Regions from separate parts of the Sinobaca sp. TMA16-18 genome, predicted to be linked through region 1. Evidence: riboswitches for the same ligand, from Rfam matches in the RefSeq annotation. Region 1 holds a riboswitch; each other region holds the start of a gene.
The links. A riboswitch is a leader RNA that binds a small molecule or an ion and turns the genes downstream of it on or off. The one in region 1 is predicted to bind thiamine pyrophosphate.
Positions count from the first base shown of each region.

Region 2: linked by a shared signal. The riboswitch ahead of AC5W14_RS05620 (thiamine phosphate synthase) and the one ahead of AC5W14_RS10485 (ABC transporter ATP-binding protein) in region 1 are both predicted to bind thiamine pyrophosphate.
Region 3: linked by a shared signal. The riboswitch ahead of thiD (bifunctional hydroxymethylpyrimidine kinase/phosphomethylpyrimidine kinase) and the one ahead of AC5W14_RS10485 (ABC transporter ATP-binding protein) in region 1 are both predicted to bind thiamine pyrophosphate.
Region 4: linked by a shared signal. The riboswitch ahead of thiT (energy-coupled thiamine transporter ThiT) and the one ahead of AC5W14_RS10485 (ABC transporter ATP-binding protein) in region 1 are both predicted to bind thiamine pyrophosphate.

Region 1 is NZ_JCAKFM010000005.1:41,300-46,654, reverse strand. Features, by position in the region: gene AC5W14_RS10510 (sigma-70 RNA polymerase sigma factor region 4 domain-containing protein) at 1-311, shown strand, start outside; gene AC5W14_RS10505 (helix-turn-helix domain-containing protein) at 326-571, shown strand; gene AC5W14_RS10500 (hypothetical protein) at 785-1,285, shown strand; gene AC5W14_RS10495 (ABC transporter substrate-binding protein) at 1,354-2,358, opposite strand; gene AC5W14_RS10490 (ABC transporter permease) at 2,358-3,122, opposite strand; gene AC5W14_RS10485 (ABC transporter ATP-binding protein) at 3,119-3,892, opposite strand; TPP riboswitch at 4,024-4,126, opposite strand; gene AC5W14_RS10480 (DUF1516 family protein) at 4,275-4,640, shown strand; gene AC5W14_RS10475 (potassium channel family protein) at 4,673-5,338, shown strand.
Region 2 is NZ_JCAKFM010000002.1:382,564-387,918, forward strand. Features, by position in the region: gene AC5W14_RS05605 (AEC family transporter) at 1-578, shown strand, start outside; gene AC5W14_RS05610 (FixH family protein) at 648-1,046, shown strand; gene AC5W14_RS05615 (2-hydroxymuconate tautomerase family protein) at 1,115-1,327, opposite strand; TPP riboswitch at 1,461-1,568, shown strand; gene AC5W14_RS05620 (thiamine phosphate synthase) at 1,621-2,229, shown strand; gene thiO (glycine oxidase ThiO) at 2,226-3,368, shown strand; gene thiS (sulfur carrier protein ThiS) at 3,352-3,555, shown strand; gene AC5W14_RS05635 (thiazole synthase) at 3,559-4,326, shown strand; gene AC5W14_RS05640 (ThiF family adenylyltransferase) at 4,323-5,339, shown strand.
Region 3 is NZ_JCAKFM010000002.1:400,405-405,759, reverse strand. Features, by position in the region: gene cobA (uroporphyrinogen-III C-methyltransferase) at 1-91, opposite strand, end outside; gene thiE (thiamine phosphate synthase) at 257-892, opposite strand; gene thiM (hydroxyethylthiazole kinase) at 885-1,718, opposite strand; gene thiD (bifunctional hydroxymethylpyrimidine kinase/phosphomethylpyrimidine kinase) at 1,744-2,556, opposite strand; TPP riboswitch at 2,656-2,755, opposite strand; gene AC5W14_RS05705 (efflux RND transporter permease subunit) at 2,794-5,355, opposite strand, start outside.
Region 4 is NZ_JCAKFM010000002.1:409,517-414,871, forward strand. Features, by position in the region: gene nirD (nitrite reductase small subunit NirD) at 1-99, shown strand, start outside; gene AC5W14_RS05740 (DUF3270 family protein) at 193-909, shown strand; gene thiT (energy-coupled thiamine transporter ThiT) at 912-1,466, opposite strand; TPP riboswitch at 1,519-1,618, opposite strand; gene AC5W14_RS05750 (hypothetical protein) at 1,735-2,190, shown strand; gene AC5W14_RS05755 (carbon starvation CstA family protein) at 2,308-4,053, shown strand; gene AC5W14_RS05760 (cory-CC-star protein) at 4,069-4,332, shown strand; gene AC5W14_RS05765 (ArsA family ATPase) at 4,364-5,302, shown strand.

The sequences.
Region 1 (5,355 bases):
TCGATAAGAAACAGCGGAAAATAGAAACCCTGCAGCCGCTGATTGTAGACAGTGATACGTGGGAAGAGCCGGTATGGGAGCCTCCTCTGTCTCCGCATGTTCTTGCCGAAGAGCTCGAAAACCGAAAGCTGTATGCCGCCTACCAGGCATTAACCCCGCATCAACAGTGGATATTACAAAAGAGCTACGCAGAGCAGATGAGGGATATTGATCTTTCCTATCTTACTAATGTGACGCCTCAGGCTATTTACCGCTCCAGGCATCAGGGACTTGCCAAACTTTACGCTTATATTACAGCGACCACCCATTAAAGGAGCGAGATACTATGACAGCATCTCTGTATGTATTAGCAGAAAAAGCCAAACAGCAGGACCGGGAGGCCATGTATGACTTCCTGCAGAAATTTGAGCCTTTTATTCAGAAATCATTGTCGCAGACCAAACCGCAGAACCGGGAAGACCTGCGCCAGGACCTCCGATTAAAGTGCATGGAATGTGTCCACCGCTTTGAACCGGGCCGGACGCCCGGGTTTTTCGAATTTGTCAGCACACTTGAGCATAATCAAAAATAACAGCAAAAGCGTTTCTTTTATCACTATTTCCTTTTTTATACGGAATAGGACCTATTATATGTCTTACATTTCAATATGATGACAGGGTCTTTAAGACTATATAACGCTTTGCAAATCCCCTTCTCATTCGGTGTCCGTTCGGCTTATACTAATAAATGACAACAAACCTGACATTTTAAACAGCAGCAGACGGGTATCGATTAAAGGGGGATTATGGTGAAAAATCGTTTTACATGGATGAAGTGGGGCATTCCATTTGTTATTGTTCTTACATTGGGATGGGCAACATATTATTTTGTTACTCCTACCTTCAGCCATCAGTACCAGCAGTTGACCGAACGTGTAGAAGTTGGCGTTAAATACACAAATCCCGAAGAATCTATTGTTTATATTCACCCCTACATCGAAAACCCGAACAGCGAGGAAATCACCTGTTATCATGATGACCAGTTCGTAGAGATACGTGTTCTTGATGAAGATGGCAATCACCTCGATGAGGCGGTTTCTATGGAAGAAAAACGTGGAGAATCTTCTACAGATGAAGAAGTATTAAAACCCGGCCAGAAAACAATGAACTCCACCTATTATAAAGTGGAACTTCCTGATAACGCTGATTCCATTCAGCTTATTTACAACGGTTCCGTTAAGGACAAGCATGGTATCGACCAACTAGAGGAAACGATAGATGTGAACCTGGACTACCTTATCATGTAGAACGGGTACCAGCTTCAGAAGATAAACCAAAACCGCTTCGGACTCCAAGAGAGCCCGAAGCGGTTTGTTTATTCTGCTATATTTACAAATATGTCCTCTGTGTCCGGTGTCTCGGAAATGTAATCCATTTCTACAAGCCAGCTGATCGTTTCCTCCCAGGATTCCCGGTCCTGGCTGCCAAAGGCTTCTTCTTCCGTTTCCATTTTCTCCATTAAAACATCCAGACTTTCTTCTTCCACTTCCCGTTCAAGCGGAAAATTTTCCTGATCTTCATTCTCAAACAGACTGTCCAGGCTTTCTTCCGGATGGTCTTTCATATATGTGTATCCTTTTTCCGCCGCGGTCCAGAACGCGTTAATTTTTTCTTCCTCTTCCGCCAGTTTTTCTTCGTTTGTAACGAGAACGAGCTCGTAAAAAGGCGGCACACCGTAATCCACCGGATCAAAGTATTCTACGGAAGTGCCGGCGTGTTCCAGCACCGGTACTTCATGGTTAATGTATGCGCCGCTTACCGCATCGGCCCGGTCGCTTACTAAAGAGGACTGCAGCTCAAAACCAATATCCACCAGATCAACTTCTTCAAACTGACCGCCATCATTTTCCACCATCGTTTCTACAATTGGTTCATTGACCGGTATCCCGGGGTATCCAACTGTCCGGCCTTCTAAATCTCTTGGTCGTTCTATGTCGGAGTCTGCTTTGTACACAACGTGATTAAGAGGAGACCTCACAATCGCCGCCACGCTTACTACAGGGATTCCTTCAGTCCGCGCTGTAATAACATCCGGCTGATAGGTAATGCCAAAGTCCACTTCTCCTGCAGCCGCCAGGTTCAAAGGATCCGTTGGATTGGTGGGGAACATAATATTTACGTCCAGGCCTGCTTCCTCGAAGTATCCGTTTTCCTGCGCGGTGTACAAGTAGCTGTGTACGGCATTAGGATACCAATCCAGCATAATGTCGACTTCCTGCAGCTCTTCATTCTCTGCCTGCTGTTCATTTTCACTCCCGCATCCTGCCAGCACAAATGCTCCTGCAGCAAGCAGCCCCACCTGTTTAATCCACCTTTTCATTATCTTCTTCCTCCCTTTTTTGTAGTCGCATATTCTACTGCTTTTACTGCCAAAAACAGGCCAATCCCTGCTAACGACAACAAAACGATTGGTGCAAATACGCCGGCTGCGTCCATCTGTGTCATCATCCTGCGGCTGAAATATCCAAGCCCTGCATCTGCGCCCAGCCACTCTCCAATTGCCGCACCGATGACGCTCAGCGTGACTGCCACTTTTAAGCCGGAATAGAACGAGGGCAGAGCCATCGGCACCTGGACCTTTCTGAAAATCTGCCAGCTCCCGGACCCCATGGTCCGAAGCAGGTCCTGCATATCCCGGCTCGCTGTCCGAAGACCGTCAAACGCCCCGACCGTAATTGGGAAAAAGGTGATCAACACCGTTACGGCGACTTTACTCCACATGGAATAGCCAAACCACAGTACAAATATTGGGGCTAGTGCAATAATTGGAATGGTCTGCGAGGTGATTAACAGAGGAAAAACACTCTTTTCCACCATCCGGCTCCGGCTCATCAACACCGCAATACCGACTCCACAAACGATGGAAATGCCAAGTCCGGTAACTATAACGAGAAGCGTGGCCGGCAGGTGTACAAGAAACAATATATCCGCAAGTTCCCACAGCCTCTGCAGCACCGCAGACGGTGCCGGCAGTATATAAGGCGTGTCATACCAGCGGGCTCCTGCCTCCCAGATGATAAAAAAAGCAGATGCGAGAAGAGCGGCTCCAGCATAGGAAATGCCTGCTCCTTTCCAGCCATTCATCGTAACTTCTCCTCCCTGCGCATTCGTTCAATCAATTCCCGCTTCAGCTTCAAGAGTTCCGGGTGATCCCGGGCACGCTCGTCTCTGGGTCTTGGCAGCGGTACCGCAATTTCGGTAAGGCGTCCTTCTATCGGCGGCTCGGTAAATAATAAAATGCGGTCGGATAAAAATAATGCTTCTTCTATGTCGTGGGTAATAAAAATAAGTGTCTGCCTCGAAGCCTGCCACTTTTCCAACAGCCATTCCTGCATCATAAAGCGGGTAATCGAATCAAGTGCGCTAAATGGTTCATCCAGCATTAAGATGTCGTTTCCTCCCACTACGGCGCGGAGAAAAGACACCCTCTGCCTCATCCCACCGGACAGTTCGTGAGGATACTTGCGTTCCAGGCCCCTGAGGCCGAATGCTTCCAGATGGGATGATACGCGCTGTTCGGCCTCCCTTTTGGAAAGGCCGTTTATTTCCAATGGCAGCATGCCATTTTCCAAAATGGTCCGCCAGGGCAGCAGCAGATCCTGCTGAGGCATGTAGCCGACCCTGCCAAGCCTTGTGGCCGAGCCGTGCAGAAGCACCGACCCCTTGTCCGGGTCGCTCAGCCCGGCGGCAAGCCGGAAGAACGTCGACTTTCCCGATCCGCTCGGTCCAAGCAGGCTGACAAATTCGCCTTTTTTCACTGTCCCTTGAACCTGCTTGAAGATCGGCGCTTCGGTAGTAGTATAGGCATAGGTAACGTCTCGAAATTCCAGTGCCGGTTCCTGCTCTTTATTCATTTCCCGCCCCCTTTTTTGTGTACCGTGCTCCCCCGGAACCTGCTCCATGCATACAAAAAAGCCGCTCCAGCAGAGGGAGCGGCGGAAAAGTCGTTCTATCATTAAAAACAGCACGAGCGGCTGCTTTTTCAGGTGAACATTCCGCACTTTCCTCCGCTGGTGTTATCCAGATCAGGTTCCAGGGTTAGGATGAATGTCATCCCTCTCAGCTTTGCAGCACCCCTAGTGCTTGTTGTATAAAATTGTCTTTGCTTCTTAAAGATAGCACATATTCGAAATGGTTCATACCGCGGGTTTTATTTCAGCAAAATCTCTGCTCCTGTAAAACCTGCACGCGTGATATGATGGAGAAAACGTCTACATTACATTAGGAGAGGCTCTTATGGCAGACACTATACTCACGATACATCTTATAGCCGTGGCGGCAGTTATTCTGCTTGCAGGCGCTGTTTATATATTTCACCGCACCAACATGAACCGGACCGCTATTCTGCTTCACTACGTGCTTCGATTTTCATACCTGCCGCTGCTTTTAACCGGCGGGCTTGTGCTTGGCCTTCGTCCTGTATATTTAGGCGGCCTGCTGAAGCTGGCCTGTGGATTGTTAAGTATCGGATTGATTGAAATTTACTTTGTCCAGTTATTTAAGAACACCGGACACCCTCTATTCGTCCGGTTTATGATAGGATTTGTATTATTTACTATTATTTTAGGATTACTGCTCCCCCAGGGCATTTATTTACTGTAAGGCGAATTTGACACATAAAGGAGCGTTTATCCATGCCAAAAAACAAAAAACAATTTGCTGTTATAGGCCTCGGCCGATTTGGAGGGAGTATCTGCCGGGAACTGTATCATTTAGGCTATGAAGTTCTTGCTATCGATCAGGATGAAGAAAAAGTAGATGAATATGTCGCATATGCTACCCAGACAGCCTGCATTGACTCCACTGACGAAAAAGCATTAAAATCTCTCGGCCTTGGCAACTTCGATCACGTTGTTGTCGCGATCGGCGACCATATTCAGGCAAGTGTGCTTACAACGCTTGTGTTAAAAGACATGAACGTTCCAATCGTCTGGGCAAAAGCCCAGAATAAATACCACCAGAAAGTGCTCGATAAGATCGGCGCTGACCGTGTGGTCCACCCGGAATTTGATATGGGAATCCGTGTAGCCCATAATATGACTTCGGAAAAGGTTATTGATTTTATCGACTTAAGCAACGATTACACGATTGTCGAAGTGTATGCTACGAAAAAACTGCACCGCAAAACGCTGATTGAATCCAATGTCCGGGCCTCCTATGGTGTGACGATTCTTGCGATCAAACGAAATGAGGACGTTAATGTGTCCCCGCGGCCCAACGATAGAATTGAGCAGGGAGATATGCTGATTGTTTTAGGTCATAAAGATGAGATCCGCCGTTTCGAAAATGAAGGCTTGTAGTTTTAAGAGGCTCCTAC
Region 2 (5,355 bases), on a different contig from region 1:
CGCTGATACTGTTTGCTTTTGGAGAAGAGGCGTTTGCCTATGCCGTTATTTTTATGGTCATCCAATCTTTTTTTATGAGTACGGTAGGGGTATACATCGCTAACCGCAGTAACATGACAGGAACGGATGCGTTCCGGGTTGTATTGAAAATGCCTGCGTTTTTTGCCCTGCTGTTGGGCATATTGTTTCAATGGCTTCATATCACGATTCCATCCACCTACTTTGACAGCATCAGCATGCTCGGAGAGGCCTCTATTCCTGTCGTCATGGTTGTGCTTGGCATGCAGCTTGCTAAAATTTCCCTGGCATCTCTTGAATGGAAGCTGATCGGTGTTGGAACAGCCGTAAGACTCGTTCTTTCACCGGTGATTGCCTATGGGTTAACGCAGCTGCTGCAGACCAATGACCTCTTGAGTACTGTACTGATTGTAGCAGTGGCTATGCCTACTGCAGCAACGATAGCAATGATATCTGTAGAGTTTCATTCCAGTCCTGACCTGGTTTCAAGTATTACGCTGCTGACAACTATTCTAAGCGTTCCATCGCTGTGGGTATTGTTGTTAATAATTGGCGCGTAGAGGTAACATAGAAAGTGCACTCAAGATATAATAAATCGTGAAGAACGACAAGAGAAGGGAGTAGGTTGTATGAAAAAATGGGGAATAGGAGCTGGAGCTGCTGGGCTTCTTTTGTTAAGTGCCTGCGGCGGTTTCGACGAATCGGAAGCCGGGAATAGTCCGCCCAGCAGTGAACCGATTGAAGTAGCCATACATACCAGTGAAACAGCTGAGGCCGGTGAAGCGGCTTTAATTGAAGCTCACGTAGAGCAGGAGGGAGAAGCGGTGGAGGACGCAAACGAAGTGCTGTTTGAAATATGGAAAGAAGGCGAACAGGAAACGGGAGAGCAGCTGGAAGGCGGACACAGCAGTGACGGAGAATATACGCTGGACTACACGTTTGAAGAAAGCGGAACGTACTTCATAACAGCCCATGTCACCGCCCGCAATATGCACAGCATGCCGACAGAGGAAATAGAAGTAGAATAAAAAAAGAGGAAGGCAGTATTTGCCTTCCCCTCAGGCCAGACTATAGTGAAAAGATGGGCTGCATCAAATTAAAGCGTGTCTTTTTTACGGATTTCCGATACCGATTTAGCACCGATGCCCCAGTTATCGGTCTCTACTTCATCAATAACAACGACAGTTGTCTGAGGGTTTTTTCCGAGAACATCCTGCAGCAGTTTTGTGGCGCCTTCGATAAGCTGTTCTTTTTGCTCCGGAGTCGCGGGCTTATGTTCTTTTGTAATTTTAATATTTACAAATGGCATGATGCATCTCTCCTTTATATTAACGTATGCTTTCAGTATAAAGGTTTTTCCTTATTTATACAGTATTTAGTTTTTGTTAATTGACAATTCAAACAATGATAGCTTACGATGAATACTATAGTTAATTTAATAGTTTTACCACTAGGGGTGCCCTTTAAAAGGGCTGAGATTGAAGTAATACTTCGGGACTCTTTGAACCTGATCTGGATATACCAGCGGAGGGAAGTGGCTTGTCCTGCTTTTTTCCGCAGAAACCAACAGCCGCTTTCCCTCATGGGAAGGCGGCTTTTTTCATGGGCACACATCGGAAAGAACTGCATGCTGTATCAACGGGCAGGCAGACATTGGAAGAATGGATGCACATTTCTAAAAAAATCAAAGAATGGACGGATTGTTTTCATATACGTGAACCTCTCTGGTCTCTCAGGGAGCTGGAGACTGCTGTTGCATTTCTGCAGGAAGAAGGGGTGGCGGCCCAGCAGATCCGGCTGAATGTACCGGGAGAAAAAAGGCAGCATTTCAGGGATATCGGTTTTCATCTCAAAGAATCGGTGGAGCAGAAGCCACAGCAGAGCCTTGCTGCAGGCTGGTCTGTTCACAGTCTGGAAACGGCCCGCCAAAAAGAACAGGCCGGCGCTGACTATTTGTTTTTCGGTCATGTGTTTCCTACCGATAGTAAGTTGGGACTGGAACCACGCGGCCTGAAGCAGCTTGCGGCTATTGCAGAAGCGACCGCACTGCCGGTGATCGCGATCGGCGGCGTTACCCCGGAACGAGTGAAGGACTGCATCCGCTCCGGTGCTTCCGGTATTGCAGTGCTGTCAGGCCTGTATGAAGCAGAAGAGCCAAAGCAGCGGGCGCATGCTTACTATACGAAGCTTAACGAGGAGGGAAGAACATGACATCCTATCATACCGTAGTGATCGGCGGCGGAATCAACGGCTGTTCCACCGCCTTTCATTTAGCGGAAAAAGGGAAACGGGTGCTCCTTTTGGAACGGAGCACAATTGGCAGTGAAGCTTCCAGCGCCGCTGCCGGTATGCTCGGAGCCCAGGTGGAGATTAACAGTCAGGGCTCTTTTTTCGACTTTGCAAGAGCGAGTCGGTCTATGTACGACGAATTAGTCCCTAAACTTGAATCGTATTCAGGCATTCAGGTGGATTATATAAAAAACGGTATGCTGAAAACCGCACACTCGGACGAAGAAACCGCCCATCTTCATAATGTGCTCGCCTTTCAGCAGAAGGCCGGCGAACAAGTCAGCTGGCTGACCCGTGAGGAGCTGCAGACAAAAGAACCGAACCTGGCAGACGAATCCATACAGGGTGCTCTGTATATGCCGAAAGACGGCCAGGTTATGGCGCCGTATCTTACGAAAGCCTATGCCGGAAGCGCCGCCCATTTAGGAGCGGAAATAATGGAACACACTCCGGTGTCTTCCATTAAGCAGAAGGCGGGAGGATATGAAGTGATCACGGGCCGGGAAACGATAGAATCGGAGCATGTAGTCATGGCAGGGGGCGCATGGACGGACCTTCTGGATGGTGACATTGGCCTCATGCCGCCAATGATTCCTGTTAAAGGAGATATTTTATCTGTCCGCCCCACAAAGCAGCTTATTGTGTCTACTGTTCATGCCCCGGATGTGTACCTTGTGCCAAAGAAAAATGGAACAGTAATTATTGGGGCAACCGAACACCCGGGATCTATGGAGACCCAGGTGTATGCGGGCTCTGTGCATGACCTGCTGAAAAGCGCATTTGCGTTAGTGCCGGGTCTTGCCGAAGCAGAGTTCAAACAGGCGTGGAGCGGAATCAGACCGCAGTCCGCAGACGGTCTTCCTTATCTCGGTTCTATTAATAATCAAGGCCTTTGGATAGCTGCAGGGCATTACCGGAATGGGATTCTGCTTTCGGCAGGAACAGGAAACTGGCTTGCCCGTTCCATCTGTGGAGAAACGGTCAATACGGAATGGGAGCAGGCATTCTCTCCCTATCGAAAACGAACAAAGGAAGGTGTTTCCAGTGAAGCTAACCATTAACGGAGAAGAACAGCAGATTCCGGATACAGTCGAATCCGTCGAGCAGCTGCTTGCTCATTTTAACGTCGGACACAAAAAGTCTGTCGTAGAAAAGAATGGAGAAATTTTAACCAAGCCGGATCAGAAAAAATCAGCGTTGAAAGAAAATGACCGGCTGGAAATTGTTCACTTTGTAGGAGGAGGATGAAAGATGTTAACTATTGGAGAGTTTTCTTTTGAATCACGATTGTTTTTGGGAACAGGTAAATACAAAACCGCAGAAGTACAAAAGCAGGCGGTGGCAGCTTCAGAGACGGAGGTGCTGACGTTTGCCGTAAGGCGGATGAATATATTTGACAGCACCCAGCCGGATCCTTTCGAAGATATGGATCTCAACGGGTACAGACTGCTCCCGAATACGGCCGGAGCCAAAACGGCTGAAGAAGCCGTACGTATTGCAAGAATGGCTGATGCAGCCGGGATGTGTGACATGATTAAAGTAGAAGTGATCGGCTGTGATAAAACCCTGCTGCCGGACCCGGTGGAGACGCTGAAAGCTTCTGAACAGCTTCTAAATGAAGGCTTTACCGTGTTAACGTATACGTCGGATGACGTAGTACTGGCAAGGAAACTGCAGGAACTTGGCATTCACGCTATAATGCCCGGAGCTTCACCTATCGGCACAGGACTGGGTATCGTAAATCCCTACAACCTGGCCCACATTATTGAACAGGCTGTTGTGCCGGTTATTGTAGATGCGGGTATCGGCAGTCCAAAAGATGCCTCTTATGCAATGGAGCTTGGAGCGGATGGGGTGCTCTTAAATACAGCAGTGGCCGGTGCCGATTATCCGGTGAAGATGGCAGAAGCAATGAAACTGGCGGTTCAGGCAGGAAGGCTTGGCCATGAAGCCGGTCGAACAGAGAAGAAGTTTTATGCTCAGGCCAGCAGTCCGTCCGAAGGAATGAGCCAGCTGTGACAAGCGGCCGTTATTCCCGCCAGGAGCTGTTCGCTCCGATTGGAAAAAAAGGGCAGCAGGCCTTTGGGGAAAAGCACGCCGTTATTATTGGGGCGGGCGCTTTAGGAAGCAGTATGGCAGAAACCCTGGTCAGAGCGGGGGTCGGAGCGGTTTCGATTGTGGACCGGGACTATGTGGAACACAGCAATTTAAACCGCCAGCAGCTCTACACCGAACGGGATGCAGACAGGTCAACGCCGAAAGCCGCTGCAGCGGAAGCACGGCTGCGTGACATTAACAGGCAAACGGATGTGAGAGCTGTAATAGGGGAAGTAGATCCCGCTCTGTTGGAGTCGTTTCTTCCTGCAGACGTTATTATCGATGCTCTTGATAATTTTGAAACACGCATGATGGTCAACGACTTTGCCTGTAGGCATGATATTCCTTTTATTTACGGCGCCTGTGTAGGAAGCTATGGTCTCACGTACACGATTATACCCGGCGATACGCCCTGCCTGCACTGTCTGATGGAAGACATTCCGATGGATGGAGAGACGTGTGACACGGCAGGCATCATTGCCCCGGCCGTTCAGATGGTCAGCAGCCACCAGGCAGTGGAAGCGTTGAAATTACTGAGTGGAAATGAAAAGGATCTGCGGCGTACCCTTCTGTCTTTTGATGTTTGGGAAAATCAACACCGGACGATGAACCTGGATAAATTAAAAAAGCCGGACTGTGCTTCCTGCGGACAAGAAGCCTCTTATCCTTATCTGCAATGGGAAGCCAAGTCCTCCCTGGAAACTCTCTGCGGCCGGGATGCGGTGCAGGTCCGGCCGGCTAAGGCAGTGAAAGCGTCATTAGAGCACCTGAAAGAGCAGCATGAAAGTATTGTCCGGAAATCCAATCCCCACCTGCTTGTACTGGAGTGGGAAGAAAAAAGAATCGTCCTGTTTGCAGATGGACGTGCCATTATTCACGGGGAATCCGATAAGGTAAAAGCACGGAAAATATATCATCAGATCGTCGGTGGGTAAAAGAAAGTTTTAAAAT
Region 3 (5,355 bases), on a different contig from region 1:
CTGCCTGCTGAAGAGCCTTCAGTCCTTTAATGGTCAACAGCTCCGGGTCACCCGGGCCGGCTCCTACAAAATAAACCATGCCTTGTTTCATTTATTTTCACTCCTGCTTTTCTTTATAATTATGTATTCTATAGAAAGATGCTGGGAATTTCTGCAATGACGAAAGATAATCTAACACATTTTATTGTGTATAAAAAATACATATTAAAAGCAGCAAAAAAAAGCCCGCTCCTAAAAGAAGCGGGGTCTCTTGACCTTATTTATGAAGCAGCTTTCTAAGACTGCGTGCGGCTGTTTCCGGTTCCGCTGCCCTGCTGATAGCAGAAATCAGGGATACACCGTCTGCTCCAGCTTTGAGTACGCGTTGTGCATTTTTTTCTGTAATTCCACCGATTCCAACGATGGGAATCGTAATGCCGAATTTACGTAAATCCTGAATGCCTTCCGGGCCGATCGGGTCATCTGCGTCTGCTTTAGATATGGTTGCATACATTGGACCTGTGCCGATATAATCGGCCTCGTCCTGAGTGGCCTGCTCAGCCTCTGCCAGCGTTTTTGCAGAAACACCAATACTCATATGCGGAGGGAGTTTCTTTTTCACTTCCGAAGCAGGTTCGTCCCCCTGTCCGATATGAACGCCGTCCGCGCCTATCTTCACAGCGAGTTCCACATCGTCATTTACAATAAACGGAACGCTGCGGCTTTGGCAGACAGCAAGCATTTCGCGCGCGAGCTCTTCTTTTTGTAAAGCCGTTTTTGCAGCCGGCCCCTTTTCACGGAACTGAAAGCAGGTAATGCCGCCTGCTATCGCCTGTTTGAGTACTTCAACCGGGTTTTTCTCTGTGTCCTGACTGCCCATAATGAAATAAAGCAGCAGTGCTTCTTTATTCATAGGTGCCTCTCAGCTCTTCTTTTTTAAGCGTCAGCTGATGCCGGATATCCATATCTCCCACGTGATACAATGCGTTCAACAGCTCTGACTGAAAGGTGCCCGGACCTCTCATTGACGCAAATCCGCCGGCTTTTTCCGCTGCTATTCCATAATAGCCCAGCGCCGCTGCTGCGCCATATGCCACATCGTCCGTAACGGTCAGGAAAGAACCGATCAGCGAGCTGAGCAGGCAGCCGGATCCGGTCACTTTAGTCATCATCGAATGACCGTTGTGAATGCGGTACATATCTTTTCCATCCGTTACTGCATCCACCGCTCCCGTTACGACAATAGGAAGCTTCAATACGTGAAAGGCACGTTCTGCCGTTTCAGCTGTACTTACATGGGAGGAACCTGAATCTACTCCTCTTGTATTGCTTTCAAGTCCTGCAACAGCAGCAATTTCTCCTGCATTTCCGCGGACAAGGGAAATGTCTATTTCTTTGAGCAGCTGCCGGGCAGTATCGGTTCGATAAGCGGTAGCACCGGCTCCGACCGGATCGAGTACGACTGGAATTCCTTTTTTATTCGCTGCGGCGCCGGCAAGCAGCATGGACTCCACCTGCAGTGGGTTCAACGTTCCAATGTTAAGCACCAGCGCATCGGCGGCAGACGCCATATCGGCCGCTTCTTCTTTTGCGTTGGCCATTACAGGCGATGCTCCTGCCGCTAAAAGTCCATTCGCCGTAAAGTTCGCTACCACCACGTTTGTAATGTTATGAACAAGAGGCTTTGCCGTCCGCATTTCGTGCAGCAATTTGTATGCTTTTTTTCCTTCTGAATGCATCATGTCTCTTTCCCTCCAGGGTTATTCATTTCTCTAACGAACGGCCCCAATGATTCACCGGTCCGCTCCCGCGCCCGATGTTGAGCGGATGGCTGATCGCCTTTGTAATAAATTCTTTAGCCAGCTCACACGATTGGATAACAGGAATACCCTTCGCCCGATTGGCGGCAATTGCCGCAGAAAACGTGCATCCTGTCCCGTGTGTATGCTTCGTATTAAACCGATCCGCCGTTAGATGGATAAATTCTTTCTTATAATATAACACATCAATTGCCGTGTCTTTCGCATGCCCGCCTTTTACAACCGCAGCTCCTGCCCCCATCTCCTCGACCAGCACCCGGGCCGCTTTTTCCGCCTCTTCTATGGTAGAGACTTTTACTCCGGTAAGCTTTTCGGCTTCTTCCATATTCGGCGTCACCACTTCTGCTATAGGAAGCAGCCGGTTGACCATTAGTTTTTTCGTTTCTTTATCCATTAACGAGTCTCCACTTGTGGCCACCATTACCGGATCTACAATAATTGGCAGGTTTTCCCGTTCCAGCCGGTCTGTGATACTTTCAATCATAGACGGCAGGGCGATCATACCTGTTTTCACTGCCTGCGGCCTGATGTCTTCAAGCACGGCTTCCAGCTGTTTCAGAATCGTTTCGTCCTCCATATGCCAGACGTCTTTTACCCCCATCGTATTCTGGGCCACCACGCTTGTAATAACGGCCATTCCGTAAGCGCCGATCTCCTGGAATGTTTTTAAGTCGGCATGGATGCCAGCTCCTCCGGTAGGATCTGTTCCTGCTATGGATAGTACTTTTGGTATTTCCCCCATTGTTGGTTCCTCCATTTTTATCTGTACTCACCACATCCGGACGTCTTTTTCATTTACACACAAAAAAGCCGCCCCTTGAAAGGAGCGGCTTTTCCTGACCATCACAGCCAAATAAAAACGCACGCTCCACTTTCCTACGCTGGCTTTACCCAGATCAGGTTCAGAGGGACAAAGGAATTTCCTTATCTCAGCATATGCGCCCCTAGTGGTTGTCTTTATTTCATGTTACGGGAGAGGAAGCTTTATTGTCAATTATTCATTTGTGCCTTCCTGCTTCCGACGCTTTTTACCGCGCTTTTGCTCCTTTTCGGCTTTCTTTTCTTCTTTTCTCACCTTCCGGAAATTCGTATCCAGGAAGCTGTACAGAACTGGTATGACAAACAGCGTCAGAAAAGTGCTGCTGACAAGGCCGCCGATCACGGCAATACCCATCGGCTGCTGAATCTCTGCGCCTTCACCAATACCAAGCGATAATGGAACGACCCCTAGAATTGTTGTTACAGCTGTCATCAGAATAGGGCGGGTTCTCTGTTTAACAGATTCTACAATAGCTTCTTTGGAAGCCATTCCCTTTTCTTTCTGTTGATTGATATAGTCCACCAGCACGATCGCATTGTTGACGACAATACCGGCAAGAACAATGAGGCCGATAAAGACGGTCACACTGAGCGGTGTCTGCGTAACTGCCAGGGCAATGCTTACTCCTATAACCACAAGCGGCACGCTGAACATAACGATAAATGGATATTTAAAGGATTCAAATTGTCCTGCCATTACGAGATAAATGAACAGCAGTCCGAGAAGGAAGGCAAATATCATGCTGTCGAGCGCATCGTCCAGCAGCTCCTGTTCTCCCGAATAGGCAAGAGAGGTACTGTCCGCCATATTGTCGTTTTCATATATATCCGTCACTAAATTGGACGCCTCATTTAATGTCGTATCCGAGCTGTAGGCCGCCGTAATTTCCACGCTGCGCTGCTGATCATCACGATTAATAACGGCAGGGCCGCTGCCTTCTTCAATGTCGGCTACCTCGCCAAGTTCAATGTAGTCTCCTTCCTGGTTGGCGATCAGCAGCGTTTCTAAATCCTCTGCTGTCTCCAGTTCTCCGGTTTCATATTGAACAATCACATCATAGGTCGTATTATCTGCTGTCTGTACCGTAGTGGCTGTTTGGCCGCGGGTAGCATTGTCGACACTATCGGCGATCTGGGCGGCCGCCAGACCGTTTTCCCTCGCATTTTCTTCATCTACAGCAATTTGTATCTCTGGTGCGAGATCTTCATCCGAGGTGGTTATTTCCCGAATATCTTCCGCTTCTCTCAGCTCCGAGATCATATACTCGGTCGACTCATTTAATGTATCCACGTTCTGGTCGCTGATAGTAAAGACGACCGTATTCGCTTCTCCTCCGCCTATAGCAGTCTGGCTCGAAAGAGAAATATCGGCATCCGGTTCTACGTCGACCACGTCGTCTTCTATCTGTTCAATAAAATCGATCGTGCTCGCTTCCCGGTCCTCCATTGGTTCCATCGTGACCATGATCTGGGCCTCATTGGATCCCGATGGTCCTCCTGTTACTGCACCGTCGTCGCCGGAAGAACCGATCATTGTTAAATAGCTGTCGACTGCTCCCTCCTGATCCAAAATAGCTTCAATATCCTCTGTAATAGCAGTCGTCGTTTCCAGGTTGGTTCCGTAATCTGTCTCCACATCAATGGAGAAAAAGCCCTGGTCGCTTGCCGGAAGAAAGTTAACTCCTGTTGCAGCAAGACCCGCTCCGCCTGCGATAAGAAATAACAGCGTAATAAACAGAGTAAGAAAACGGTGTTTCAACGACCATTTGCTGGCCCTTTCCAGACGTTTCATATAGCGGGAGTTCTGCCTTTTTTCTTCAATATCCTCTTTAGGAGCTTTCAAAATGCGGCTTGCCATCATCGGCACAACGGTAACAGCCACAAACAAGGAAGCAATTAAACTAAAGGATACTGCCAGTGCAAATTCCGTAAAAATATTTCCAACGATGCCTGATACAAAAATAATCGGCAGAAAGACAGAAACAGTCGTTAAAGTCGAAGCCGTAATGGCGCCGCCTACTTCTTTTGTTCCTTCTGAAGCTGCCTTTTTTGGTGTCTTGCCCATCGATAAATGCCGGTATATATTCTCAATAACCACAATTGCATTATCGACGAGCATTCCAATGCCAAGCGCCAATCCACCAAGAGTCATTAAATTCAGCCCGACATCTGTAAAATATAAGAAACCAAATGTCACGATAACAGAAAACGGTATTGCCACCCCGATGATGAGCGGGGTCTTTAAATTGCGGAGAAAGAAAAACAGCACGAGCATGGCAAACACCCCGCCGGTAATAAGAGCAGTCGTCACACTGTTGATGGACTGCTGGATGTAATCTCCTTCATCGTAAAAAGTCGTAAATTCCAGGCTGCTGTATTGATCTTCTTCAAGCAGCGTGTCCAGCTCACTATTAAAGGATGAGGACACCGTAGCCGCATTGGCATCTGTTTCCTTCATTAGATTAAGCTGCATTGCCGGCTGCTGATTTGTTCTCGTAATAGCGTTCTGCTCTTCCGGAGAAAGGCTTATGTCTGCAACATCGGCTAAAAATAACTCATCGCCTGTTTCCGGATCAACTGTAACAAACAGCTCTTCCAGATCTTCCTGAGCTTCTATTTCTTTCAGCACTCTTGTCGTAAGCGTTCTTTCTCCTGATTCCACCGTTCCACCGGGAAGTGACACGTTGTTGGACTGAACCACGTTAACGATATCTTCCTGGGTGATTTGATATTCTTC
Region 4 (5,355 bases), on a different contig from region 1:
ATAAGCACAGCAGATGGAAAAGCCCAGGCGCCCGACGTAGGCTGCACGCATTCTTATCCGGTACAGGTGGAAGGAAGCAGTGTGTATATTCAAATTTAAAAACCGCTGACGATGGCAAATCCCTTATCTCAACTGATATAGTTGCGATAAGGGATTTTTTTGTCTATAAAATTCGGAAAGGAAAGAATAGCGATGACGTTTGATGTAGTGATGATAGGGCTGTTTTTTATTGCTGTACAGGTATTTGCCAATATATTTGTAAAAGGCCCAAGAATCCGAAGCTTTCGCTGGCTCTCTTTTTCGGGAGGCATTGCCGTGGCTTATATATTTGTCTATGTTCTGCCTGCGCTGCATGAAGAACAAGAAGCCTTCAGCGGCGAGCTTACGATGGAATCTGAGCTCTACATTCTGGGCCTGATAGGCCTGATGGTGTTTTATACGGTGTTTAAAACAGCCGATGCCCAGCAGAAAAAAGGAAAACGGGACGGGGATGCATTGTTTTTTTACATACAGGTTGGCTTTTTTACTCTATATAATATGCTGATCTCCTATATTGTGTTTGCTTCCGATGTAGAAACGGTGCAGGGCGTGTTCTATGCGATAGCGGTAGGTCTTCATTTTATGTCCGTATCACACGACTTATGGCGCGAAGATAAAGAGCGTTATGAAAAAGTGGCCCGTTACGTTCTGGCTGCGGGTATTCTCGGCGGATGGCTTGTCGGTCTGCTTGTGCCGTATTCTTCGATTGGGCTGGCGGTTGTTTTTGCGTTTATCTCAGGCGCGATGCTGATGAATGTATTAAATAAAGAACTGCCGAATGAAGAAAATGCGCACCTTCCTACATTTCTCATTTCTGCAGGAGGGTACGCAATTATCGCAACGCTGTTGAAATATTTCTTTCAATGGTAAATCTAAAGTGTCTTTGGAGCACGGAAGAAAGCCGGTGCATATTTAGCCAGCAGCACAATAATAACGATCGTAATGACCGCTTCCGGAATCAAATAGGACGCATTGTACACGGCTGAATACAAAACGACCGGCATGTCGCCTGCGTAGGCGCCAAACCAGATCACGCCGGATGCAAAGTGATCGATAAATCGCAGCAGGGTGGCAAACAAAACTCCGATCACGATAGAAGCATAAGGAACTCCGTTTGTGAACGACCGGGAGGTAATAAACAAACCGGCCGCACCGAGAACCGTGTAGGCAATCGGGTATTCCAGTATAAGCTGGACCGGATGAACAATAGTGGCCCCCGTAAAAAGCTGCAGAACGCCGACAATAAATCCGGTGAGCGCGCCTGCCTTCCAGCCGCGCCGGAAAGCAATAACAAAAATAGGAATCATAATCAGGGAGATGGAGCCTCCCATTGCCCATAAAGCGCCGAATTGGACATAGCTTAAAATAAGCGACAAGGCGGCCATGAGCGAGATTTCAATCATAATGACAAGTCTTTGGTGTTTCATATACTGCTCCTTTCCCAACTACAGAGACAGGAAAGACGAGGCTTCTATATAGATAGAGCTTTCGCCACTTCCCTACGCTGGCATCATCCAGTTCAGGTTCCAAGAGTTGAGGCTCTGCCTCTCTCAGTCCAATGACACCTCTAGTGGTTTATATTTGTTTCCTTTCTTATCATACGGTTTCTGCCGGCAAAATCAAGAGGGAAGCATAAATCTAAATAAAGAAGGGTAAGGAACAGAAGAAGAACGAGAGAAAGGCTGGAATAAACGAATGAACATACCAGGCAATTTACTTTTGGCCTATTTAAAAGGAAGCGGGTTGTCGACCACGGTAACGCTGCTGATGCTGATTTTTTATATAGTAAGCTTAGGAGAAATAAGTGATTTTGAACTGCTTGCCGCGGTGCTCGTTTTCCATACATACATAGGGTCGCTTGCCGGTATGTTTCTGCTTCGGTTTCTGCGTCCTTTGGAAAACGGGATTGTCTATCCTATTCTGGGCATTATTATTTTTGGCACGGTAGGGCTGCTTTACGGCCTGTTTATTATTTATACGTACAATCTCGAAGGCTATTTTATCGGTGTTACGATGGCTTCTTCGATTTCTTTTTTCTGCAGCCAGGTCGTTAAATCAAAAGGAGCCTCTTATTTGCTGGCGGCACTTGGTCCGCTGTTTCTGCTGCTTATTTTTCTGTCTGTGCAATTTATCGGAACACTCGGAAGCTGAAAAATGTGGGAATAGTTATTAACTATCGTAATTCTCTGACTTTTCTTATATACTTTTCTTACGGCGCTTAAATAAAGCGCTTTCTTTACGAAGGGAAAAGAGAAAAGGGGGAGTATGATGCCAGCTATCGTGTTAGCCATCATCGGTTTTACCGTATTTGCCCTGGGTTACCGGTATTATTCAAAATTTATTGCAGAACGGATTTACCGGCTTGATCCCAACTTCCGCACTCCGGCCCACGAATTCAGGGATGGAGTCGATTTCGTTCCGACCAATAAGTTTGTTCTATGGGGGCATCACTTTACGTCTGTAGCAGGCGCCGCGCCGATTGTAGGTCCGGCCATTGCTATTTACTGGGGCTGGCTTCCGGCATTCTTATGGGTGATTCTCGGAACGGTGTTTGCAGCCGGTGTACATGATTTTGGAACGCTTGTGCTGTCTGTCCGCAACAAAGGACAGTCGATTGGAACACTGGCGGAGAAAATTATCGGCCGCCGGGCCAAGCTGTTGTTTTTATTCATTATTCTCATTCTCGTATTAATGGTAAATGCCGTGTTCGCCTGGGTTATTGCCAACCTGTTTATTACCTTTCCGGCAAGTGTTATTTCTGTATTTATCCAAATTCCGCTTGCGATCTGGATTGGTTATACGATAAACCGCAAAGGAAAAAGCATGCTGCTTCCTTCTTTAATAGGACTGGCTGTCATGTACAGCGCCGCAATTGCAGCAAGCTATATTCCTGCGCTGCAGATTGATCTGGTACGCTACTTTGGGGGAGAAGGAAGCACCGTATTTGCCGGACTTGATGCCGTTTCCATGGCCTTTATGGTTTGGATTGCCGTATTAATGATTTACGTATACATAGCTTCCGTCCTTCCGGTATGGAAGCTGCTTCAGCCGAGAGATTTTATTAATTCCCATCAGCTGGTAGTCGGCCTGGCTATTTTGTATCTAGGCCTGTTCTTTACCTGGCCGGCAGCAGAAATGACAGCGCCGGTGACGCGGAGCGTTCTTGACGTGTCCTGGTTTCCACTGCTGTTTATTACGATAGCCTGTGGTGCCATTTCAGGCTTCCACGGTCTGGTTTCTTCGGGCACGACCTCAAAGCAGTTGAATAAAGAAACAGATGCCCGTTTTGTCGGCTACTTTGGCGCTGTAGGAGAAGGCGTTTTGGCTCTTATAACGATTCTTGCTGTAAGCACTTTTTTTGCTACACAGACGGATTTCTTAAATGCCTATGAAAGCTACAATGTAGCAAATGCGGATGGCCTGACGTACTTTATTGGCGGGGCCGGACAGCTTGCAGCCGGCATCGGCCTTCCGCCTGGAACAGCAGAAACGATTGTGGCGGTTATCGTCGTCAGTTTTGCGGCCACCACGCTTGATACGTCTGTACGCCTCATGCGCTACATTATTGCCGAGCTTGGCCAGGAATATAATGTCAAGCCGCTTACGAAGAAGCACGTAGCTACTTCTATTGCTGTCGGTGGCAGCATGGCACTCGTTCTTCTGCCTGGAGGCGATCGTGGATTTGGTTCCGGGGGCTACCTGCTCTGGCCTTTATTTGGCACATCGAACCAGCTGCTCGCCGGTATCAGCCTGTTATTAATCAGCATCTGGCTGCGCCGGAAAGGACGTAACTTCTTATTTACCTTCGTGCCAATGCTCTTCCTGCTGTTTATGACACTTTGGGCGATGATTAACCAGGTCGTGTTCCAATGGTCCGGAATAGGCGGCGGCGAAGCGCAGATCTTATTGTTTGTGATGGGATCGATTATTTTAGGATTTACAATATGGATTCTGCTTGAAGCAGTAATGCTGTTCCGCAGAGAACCACCGAACACCGAACCTGATCAGGATTAAAAGGAGGCGGGGAAGATGGGATTTCAGAAAACGGTCAAGCAGTGGCTGGCTTACTATGAAGAAGTGATCAGCCTGCCCCATCAGGCAGAGCGGAAAAGAGAGCTTCGGGATGAGGAAGACCTGTTTATGCTGCTCTGCTTTTCGGAGCTGCTCGGCCTTCCCAACCCGGTCTCGTACTATACGCTTGAACTGTATCCGGAGATGCTCGAAAATTTTCACGACTGGCATAAGCGAATGGGCATGGAAAAGTCGCCGCTTACCGGGATACGCTGTTGTTAATAAATGAATTCAACGATAAGAAGGGGACGGCATGAAAAGCTTATTTAAAAAAGAAATTCTGTTTTTCGGAGGAAAGGGTGGCGTAGGCAAATCCACCTCCGCTTCTGCTTTCGCCTTTGCTTCTGCAGAGGCGGGATACCGTACGCTGCTCGTTTCAACAGATCCGGCCCATAATTTGAGCGATCTGTTTGACCAGACAATCGGCGATGAAAAAACCGCATTGGCCGACAATCTGTGGGGAATGGAAATTGATCCCGAGAAAGAGGCCCGCCGCTATATTGAGCGGGTCAAGCAGAACCTTAAAGGCGTGGTCCGTTCCTCCATGGCTGATGAAGTAAACCGCCAAATTGATATGGCAGCCGTGTCCCCGGGGTCGGATGAATCCGCCCTATTCGACAGGCTGATTCATATTATTCTGGAAGAAAAGGAAACGGTGGATACGATCGTGTTTGATACTGCACCGACTGGGCATACGGTCCGGCTTCTTTCCCTGCCGGAGATGATGGAAGCCTGGATGGAAGGGATGCTCAAACGCAGAAGTAAAGTAAATGACAATTACTCGCAGTGGATGAATGACGGCGAACCGGTGGAAGATCCGATCTACCAGATTTTAATGGAACGAAAAGACCGGTTTTCCCGGGTACGCCGTATTTTAATGGATCCAAAGCGGACCGCCTGTGTATACGTGCTGGTGCCGGAAAAGCTGCCTATTGCTGAAACAAAACGGGCCCTGCAGCTGCTCGAGCAGGTGAATATGCCGGTGCCGGCCATTCTAATTAATAAGTGCATGCCTGAATCTGCTGGAAGCAGTTCGTTTATTCAAAAAAGGCGGGCGCAGGAAGCGGCTTATATTGAACAGATTAACAAAGCATTTCCACACCAGCAGAAAACATTTCTGCCGCTGCTGGAAGAAGATATTCATTCGATTGACGATATTAAGACGATGGCAAAAGCGATCGTTCCTGATTGAAAAGAGTGTGCCGGAGGGCATGCTCTTTTTTTTATGTGAAGGTTTGTTTAAGA